2 linked regions of the Methyloferula stellata AR4 genome follow. The protein of the gene in region 1 binds, or shares a complex with, the protein of each later gene. Links are inferred from orthologs where the notes say so. Each region holds a gene or a part of one and is shown on either strand. Other genes may lie near its edges.

Region 1 (4,186 bases):
TTGCCTGCTGACAGCAAGGCGGGGCAGGTCTATAGAACGAAGACCTTCAACCTGAGCGCGCCCTGACAAGCGCCCTTTGGACGTATTCCTATTGGACCAGCCCCTAAAAACTCCCTCTCGGGCGGATCTTGACCTTCGCCGCCGTCGCATCCTGTTTCGCTCCTGGCATCGCGGGATGCGGGAGATGGATCTGATTCTGGGCGGCTTCGCCGAGGCCAAAGTCGCCGATCTGAGCGATGCGGAGCTTGACGATTTCGAGATCCTCCTCGATGCCACCGACAGGGATGTGTTCGGCTGGGTGACGGGGGAGTTCGAAACGCCGGCCAACTTCGACACTGGGCTGTTTCGGAAAATATGTGCCTTCCATACCCACGAAAAGCCGCTTCATAGCTGAGCTTTTGCCGCGAAAAAGGGCCGCGATCTTCTCGTGATTGATCTCAAACGTGCCGTCGCATCGCTCGAAAAGGACCGGCAGCTCACGCTTGCTTCGGTCCCCGACGGGTTCGATGCCTTTTGCATCGCCGACCTCACGCGAGCCTTGGCGCGCGCGGCCGAACGCCGCGCCGTCGTGCTCGTGCATGTTGCCCGCGACGAGCAACGCGCCCGCGGCTTCAACGAGGCGATGAGTTTTGCCGCACCCGAAATCGAGGTCATGGATTTCCCCGCCTGGGATTGTCAGCCCTATGATCGGGTCTCGCCCAATGCCGCGGTGACCGCGGCACGGATGACCGTTTTGTCGCGTCTCGCTTTGTCGCGCACGGCGCTTGAACGCCCGCGCATCTTGTCGACCTCGGTCAACGCCGTCCTGCAACGCGTGCCGCCATTGCAGCAGGTTGGGCAGGAGAGCTTTTCGGCCGCGCCCGGCAATGCGGTCGATACGGAAGCCCTGGTGCAATGGCTTCAAGCGAATGGTTACGGCCGAGCTTCGACGGTTCGCGACACCGGCGATTATGCGGTGCGCGGCGGCATTATCGATTTGTTTCCGCCGGGCATGGCGCAGCCGGTGCGGCTCGATTTCTTCGGCGATACTTTGGAATCGATCCGCACCTTCGATCCGGAAACGCAACGGACCGTCGGCCAGATGAGAAGCCTCGATCTCGTGCCGATGAGCGAGGTTCAGATCAAGACCGACACGATGCGCCACTTCCGCCAGGCCTATGTCGCGCGCTTCGGCGCGCAGACGCGCGGCGATGCGCTTTACGAGGCGATCAGCGAGGGGCGCCGTCACGCTGGGTTCGAGCATTGGCTGCCGCTGTTCTATGACAGGCTCGACACCGTCTTCGATTATGTAGGTGACGCGCCCTTCGTCCTCGACGCGCTCGCTGAAGATGCCGCCAATGAGCGCCTGACGCAGATCAAGGATTATTACGATGCGCGCAAAAGCGCGCATGATGCCGATCCGGCGCATTCCAATTATAAGCCGCTCGAACCCGATGCGCTTTATCTCTCGCCCGCGGAATGGCGCAAGGACCTCGACACAGCCGCGACTGTGCATGTGACGCCTTTCGCCGTGCCCGGATCGAGCAAAGGCCTCGTCATTGATGGCGGAGCGCGGCCGGGACGCAGCTTCGCGCCCGAACGCAATGATGAAAACGCCAATGTCTTTCAGGCGGCGGCCGATCATGCGCGTACCTTGCTCTATGCCGGCAAACGCGTGATCGTCGCCGGCTGGTCGGATGGATCGCGCGAGCGTCTCGCCCATGTGCTCGGCGATCACGGGCTTAAAAATCTCGAACCCGTTTCGTCGCTCGTCCAGGCTCAGGCACTGAAAAAAGGCGTCGTCGCGCTCGCCGTCGTCGGTCTGGAACAAGGGTTCGAGACCGAGGATCTCGCCGTCATCGGCGAGCAGGATATTCTGGGCGACAGGCTGGTGCGCAGCCGTAAGAAGTCGCGCCGCGCGCAAGACTTCCTGAGCGATGTTACGACGCTCACGATCGGCGATATCGTCGTCCATGTCGATCATGGTATCGGGCGTTTCGCCGGGCTGCAGGCGATCGAGGCGGCGGGTCTGCCGCATGATTGCCTTGAGCTGCATTATGCCGAGGGCGCCAAGCTCTTTCTGCCGGTCGAAAATCTCGAACTTCTGTCGCGCTATGGCTCGGAAGACACCGAGGTCCAGCTCGATCGTCTGGGCGGCGGCGCCTGGCAGAAGCGCAAAGCGAAAATGCGCAAGCGCATTCTCGAAATGGCAGCGGGGCTCATCAAAATCGCCGCCGCGCGCGAGCTGCATGAGGCGCCGAAGCTCGTCCCGCCGGAAGGGCTTTACGACGAATTTTGCGCCGGCTTTCCCTATGACGAGACGGAAGACCAACTCGCGGCCATCGATGCGGTGCTTGACGATCTTGCGTCAGGCAAGCCGATGGACCGGCTCATTTGCGGCGATGTCGGCTTCGGCAAGACCGAGGTTGCCTTGCGCGCCGCCTTCGATGCTGCTGTCAATGGCAAGCAGGTCGCGGTCGTTGTGCCGACGACCTTGCTCGCGCGCCAGCACTACAAGAATTTCGCGGCGCGTTTCGCGCATCTGCCGATCAAGGTCGCGCAAATGTCGCGCATGGTCTCTGCGGCCGATCTCAAGGCCGCGAAGGCCGGCGCGGCGGACGGATCGATCGATATTGTCGTCGGCACCCATGCCGTGCTTGGCAAGACCGTGTCGTTCAAGGATCTGGGTCTCGTCGTGATCGACGAGGAGCAGCATTTCGGCGTACAGCATAAGGAGCGGCTCAAGGAATTGCGCGCCGAGGTCCATGTGCTCACATTGTCGGCGACGCCGATCCCGCGCACCTTGCAGCTCGCGATGACGGGCGTGCGCGAATTGTCGATCATCGCGACGCCGCCGGTCGATCGCCTCGCCGTGCGCACATTCGTCTCTCCCTTCGACGAATTGCTGGTGCGCGAGGCTTTGCTGCGCGAACGGTATCGCGGCGGCCAGAGCTTTTTCGTCTGTCCGCGCATCGAGGATTTGGACGAGGCCGCCGCCTTCTTGCGCCAGAACGTGCCGGAGGCGAAATATGTCATCGCGCATGGGCAGATGGCGGCGACCGAGCTCGAAGATAAGATGGCCGCCTTCTACGACGGCCAATATGACATCCTTCTGGCGACGGCGATCGTCGAATCGGGCCTCGATATTCCAACCGCCAATACGCTTATCGTCTGGCGCGCCGATATGTTCGGCCTGGCGCAGCTCTATCAATTGCGCGGACGCGTCGGACGCTCAAAAGTGCGCGCCTATGCGCTTTTCACGCTGCCGACAAACCGCGCCTTGACGGTTCAGGCCGAGCGCCGCTTGAAAGTGCTCGATTCGCTCGACACGCTGGGCGCGGGCTTCCAGCTCGCCTCGCACGATCTCGACATCCGCGGCGCCGGCAATCTGCTGGGCGATCAGCAGTCGGGCCATATCAAGGAAGTCGGCTTCGAACTCTATCAGGATATGCTGGAAGAGGCCGTCACCGCGCTGAAGGCCGGCATCGAAGAGCCCGTCGAAGAAGCGTGGTCGCCCTCGATCACGATCGGGACGGCGGTCACGATTCCGGAAGATTATGTGGCCGATATGCAATTGCGCATCGGCCTCTACCGGCGTCTTGCCACGCTCGAAACCGACGAGGAGATCGAAGGCTTCGCCGCCGAGATGATCGACCGTTTCGGGCCCTTGCCGGAAGAGGTTCAGCATTTGATGAAGCTCGCAGCGATCAAGGCGCTCTGCCGTCACGCGCATGTCGAGAAGGTCGAAGCGGGGCCGAAGGGCGTCATCGTCGCCTTCCGCGACAATGCCTTTGCCAATCCGCAAGGGCTCGTGCGTTATGTCTCCGAACAAGGCTCCGACGCGAAGGTGCGGCCGGATATGAAGATCGTCTTCATCCGCGATTTCGCGAATGCCAAGGCGCGGCTCGAAGGCACGATCCAGATCATGCGCACCTTGGTCGGCCTCGCGACGAAGAAGAAGGCGGCCTAGCATGACCCCAAAAAGTTGCAGACTTTTTGGATCAGATCATGCGTTGACCAAGGGCATGACCCCAAAAAGTTGCAGACTTTTTGGATCAGGTCATGCGTCAAATAAGAGGCGTGATTGACTCATGGGCCGCTATGTTCTCGAAGACGAACGGCTTTTTGCAAGGCTTTATGAGCTCGATAGAGCCGTTGCCTCGCTGAACGAATTGAAGACCGTTGCGCCATTCGAAACGATCATCCG
Region 2 (3,491 bases), 2.0 Mb from region 1 along the record:
CGCGAAAAAAGCGATAAAAGATTCTGCATAGGGTGTTTCCCGTTCCGGTGTCGCGGTGCCATCGTGGCCCCGGATCGCGTGCAGGCTACATCCAAGATCTTGTAGTCTCGTAAATGAAAAATAGGTACATTTACTTATAATTCCCGCGTCCGGAAGCGTTGTGTCGAAGCATCGCCGTCTACTTGCGGCGAGCTCGAAGCAGCGGCGCTAAACGCAACTGAAGCGGCGTAACGCACGGCATTTTGATACCCGTGCGTTATCCTTTTCTTTACTCTGCCGCGGCTTTTTCTTTCTTGAGCGGCCGGCGCGCCAGCACATCGGCAAGGAACTTGCCGGTGTAGGAGCGCTTCACTTTGACGATTGCTTCCGGCGGTCCCTCGGCGATGATCTCGCCGCCGCCGTCGCCGCCCTCGGGGCCGAGATCGATCACCCAGTCCGCCGTCTTGATGACTTCGAGATTATGCTCGATGACGATGACCGAATTGCCCTGATCGACAAGCTCGTGCAGCACTTCGAGAAGCTTCGCGACATCGTGAAAATGCAGGCCCGTCGTCGGCTCGTCCAGAATATACAGCGTGCGGCCGGTCGAACGGCGCGCCAATTCCTTGGCGAGTTTCACCCGCTGCGCCTCGCCGCCGGAAAGCGTATTCGCCTGCTGGCCGACCTTGATATAGCCCAAGCCCACGCGCGACAGCGTCTCCATCTTTTCGCGGATCGACGGCACGGCCTTGAACAATATGCCCGCTTCCTCGACCGTCATGTCGAGCACGTCGGCGATGGACTTGTCGCGATATTTGACCTCTAGCGTTTCGCGGTCGTAGCGCTTGCCCTTGCAAACGTCGCAGGTGACATAGACGTCCGGCAGAAAGTGCATCTCGATCTTGATGACGCCGTCGCCTTGGCAAGCCTCGCAACGGCCGCCCTTCACGTTGAACGAGAAGCGGCCGGGCAAATAGCCGCGCGCCTTGGCTTCGGGGAGCGCTGCGAACCATTCGCGGATCGGCGTGAAGGCGCCCGTATAGGTCGCAGGATTCGAGCGCGGCGTGCGGCCGATCGGCGATTGATCGATGTCGATCACCTTGTCGAGATGTTCGAGCCCGTCGATGCGCTCATGCGGCGCCGCGTGTTCGAGGGCGCCATTGAGGCGGCGCGCGACATCCTTATAAAGCGTGTCGATGATGAGCGTTGACTTGCCGCCGCCCGAAACGCCGGTGATGGCCGTGAAGAGGCCGAGCGGGATCTCGGTCGTGATGTTTTTCAGATTATTGCCGGAGGCATTGACGATCTTCAGCTTGCGGGCCGCCTCCGGCTTGCGCCTCATGCGCGGCACGGCGACTTCTCTCACGCCGGATAAATATTGGCCGGTGAGCGACTTCTTATTGGCCATGATCTCTTGCGCGGTGCCTTGCGCGATGATCTCGCCGCCATGAATTCCGGCGCCGGGGCCGACATCGACGACATGATCGGCGGTCAATATAGCGTCTTCGTCATGTTCGACGACGATGACGCTATTGCCGAGGTCGCGCAATCGGCGGAGCGTTTCGAGGAGCCGCGCATTGTCGCGCTGATGCAGGCCGATCGACGGTTCGTCGAGCACATAAAGCACGCCGGTGAGGCCGGAGCCGATCTGCGAGGCCAGCCGGATGCGCTGGCTCTCGCCGCCGGAGAGCGTGCCCGACGCGCGGGCCAAAGTGAGATAGTCGAGCCCCACATCGATGAGGAAGGACAGCCGATCGCGGATCTCCTTCAGGATGCGCTTGGCGATCTCGTTGCGCTTGGCATCGAGTTTCGCAGGCAGCGCCTCGAACCAGGCATGCGCGTTGCGGACCGAGAGTTCGGTGATCTCGCCGATATGTTTCATATCGATCTTCACCGCGAGCGCTTCCGGTTTCAGCCGATAGCCATGACAGGCCGAGCAGGGCTCGGACGTCATGAAGCGCGCAATCTCCTCGCGTGACCATTCGCTCTCGGTTTCGCGATAGCGCCGCTCGAGATTGCGGATGACGCCTTCGAAGGGCTTGTTGATGTCATAGGTGCGCATCCCGTCGTCATAGGTGAAGCGCACCGATTCAGTGCCCGAGCCGTAGAGCAGGAGCTTTTGGATCTCCTTCGGCAGGTTCGCGAAGGCCGTATCGAGCCGGAACTTGAAATGCTTGCCGAGCGCTTCGAGCGTCTGCTGATAATAAGGCGAGGTCGATTTGGCCCAGGGCGCGATGGCGCCTTTGCGCAATGTGACTTTAGGATCGGGGACGATCAGCTCGGGATCGACCTTGGGCTCGACGCCAAGGCCACCGCAGACGGGGCAAGCGCCGAAAGGCGCATTGAAGGAGAAGAGCCTCGGCTCGATCTCGGGAATTGTGAAACCTGAGACGGGGCAGGCGAATTTAGACGAAAAGACGATCCGCTTCGGCGTGCCGTCCTCTTCCTTCTCGTCGGCGAATTCCATGATCGATATGCCGTCGGCCAGCTCGAGCGCGGTCTCGAAACTCTCCGACAGCCGCGCGCGGATATCCTCGCGCACGGCGATGCGGTCGACGACGACCTCGATATCGTGCTTCACCTTCTTATCGAGCGCCGGCGCATCGGCGATCTCGTAGAATTGCCCGTCGACTTTCAGCCGTTGAAAGCCGCGCTTCATGAAATCGGCGATTTCCTTGCGATATTCGCCTTTGCGGCCGCGGATCACGGGCGCCAGCAGAAAGAGCCTTGTGCGCTCGGGAAGAGCCAGCACGCGATCGACCATCTGGGAGACCGTCTGGCTCTCGATCGGCAGGCCGGTCGCGGGCGAATAGGGAATGCCGATGCGCGCCCATAAAAGCCGCATATAGTCGGAAATCTCGGTGACGGTTCCGACAGTCGAACGCGGGTTCTTCGACGTAGTCTTCTGCTCGATCGAAATCGCCGGCGAAAGCCCGTCGATCTGATCGACGTCCGGCTTTTGCATCATTTCCAGGAACTGCCGCGCATAGGCCGAGAGCGACTCGACATAGCGGCGCTGGCCCTCGGCATAGATCGTGTCGAAGGCGAGCGACGACTTCCCAGACCCCGAAAGCCCGGTGAAAACGACAAGCTTGTCGCGCGGGATCGTCAGATCGACGTTCTTGAGATTATGCTCCCGCGCCCCGCGCACCGTGATATTGCGGAGGTTGGAACGGGGCTCCAATGCGAGTTCTGCGGTCTCGGACGTCGCTTTTCTCGATCTGGGGGTCTTCATACTGTTCCGGGAACCTGCGCAAAGGGTAAAGCGGCGAGATAGCGCTAATTTAGGGGCTCGGCCACGGCCTCGCCATGCCAAACTCGCGCCATCCCCTGCGGCAATCGCGTCTTTTGGGGAAAGACCAGGCGCGTTTCGGCGCGGAAATCGTGAATCTGGTCCATTTGGACGCCTTGCGAAGCCTTAAAATCCCCTTCAGAATAATGCAGCAAATCAAGAGCGGTAGGGAAACGCCATGGTCGCAATTTCGCCGGAGGCCCTGATACGACGGCCGGCT

What was found. Proteins that work in one complex are often made in the same cells at the same time.
Region 2: the proteins of mfd (region 1) and uvrA are in contact, whole or in part, in a crystal structure (PDB 4DFC), measured with the Escherichia coli proteins. The link is inferred for Methyloferula stellata AR4 from one-to-one orthologs.

The regions. Positions count from the first base shown.
Region 1 is NZ_ARWA01000001.1:4,066,076-4,070,261, reverse strand. The notes cover bases 32-4,149. They hold mfd (transcription-repair coupling factor), read left to right. Parts: upstream 32-427; coding sequence 428-3,949; downstream 3,950-4,149. Other genes in these bases: A3OQ_RS0120185 (hypothetical protein), read left to right, coding at 4,071-4,149; A3OQ_RS24180 (FAD assembly factor SdhE), read left to right, coding at 92-394. Outside these bases: more of A3OQ_RS0120185, read left to right, coding at 4,150-4,186. UniProt on the Escherichia coli protein: Couples transcription and DNA repair by recognizing RNA polymerase (RNAP) stalled at DNA lesions. Mediates ATP-dependent release of RNAP and its truncated transcript from the DNA, and recruitment of nucleotide excision repair machinery to the damaged site.
Region 2 is NZ_ARWA01000001.1:2,051,081-2,054,571, forward strand. The notes cover bases 69-3,491. They hold uvrA (excinuclease ABC subunit UvrA), read right to left. Parts: upstream 3,164-3,491; coding sequence 269-3,163; downstream 69-268. Other genes in these bases: A3OQ_RS0110165 (dicarboxylate/amino acid:cation symporter), read left to right, coding at 3,450-3,491. In the rest of the region: A3OQ_RS0110150 (Flp family type IVb pilin), read right to left, coding at 1-29. UniProt on the Escherichia coli protein: The UvrABC repair system catalyzes the recognition and processing of DNA lesions. UvrA is an ATPase and a DNA-binding protein. A damage recognition complex composed of 2 UvrA and 2 UvrB subunits scans DNA for abnormalities.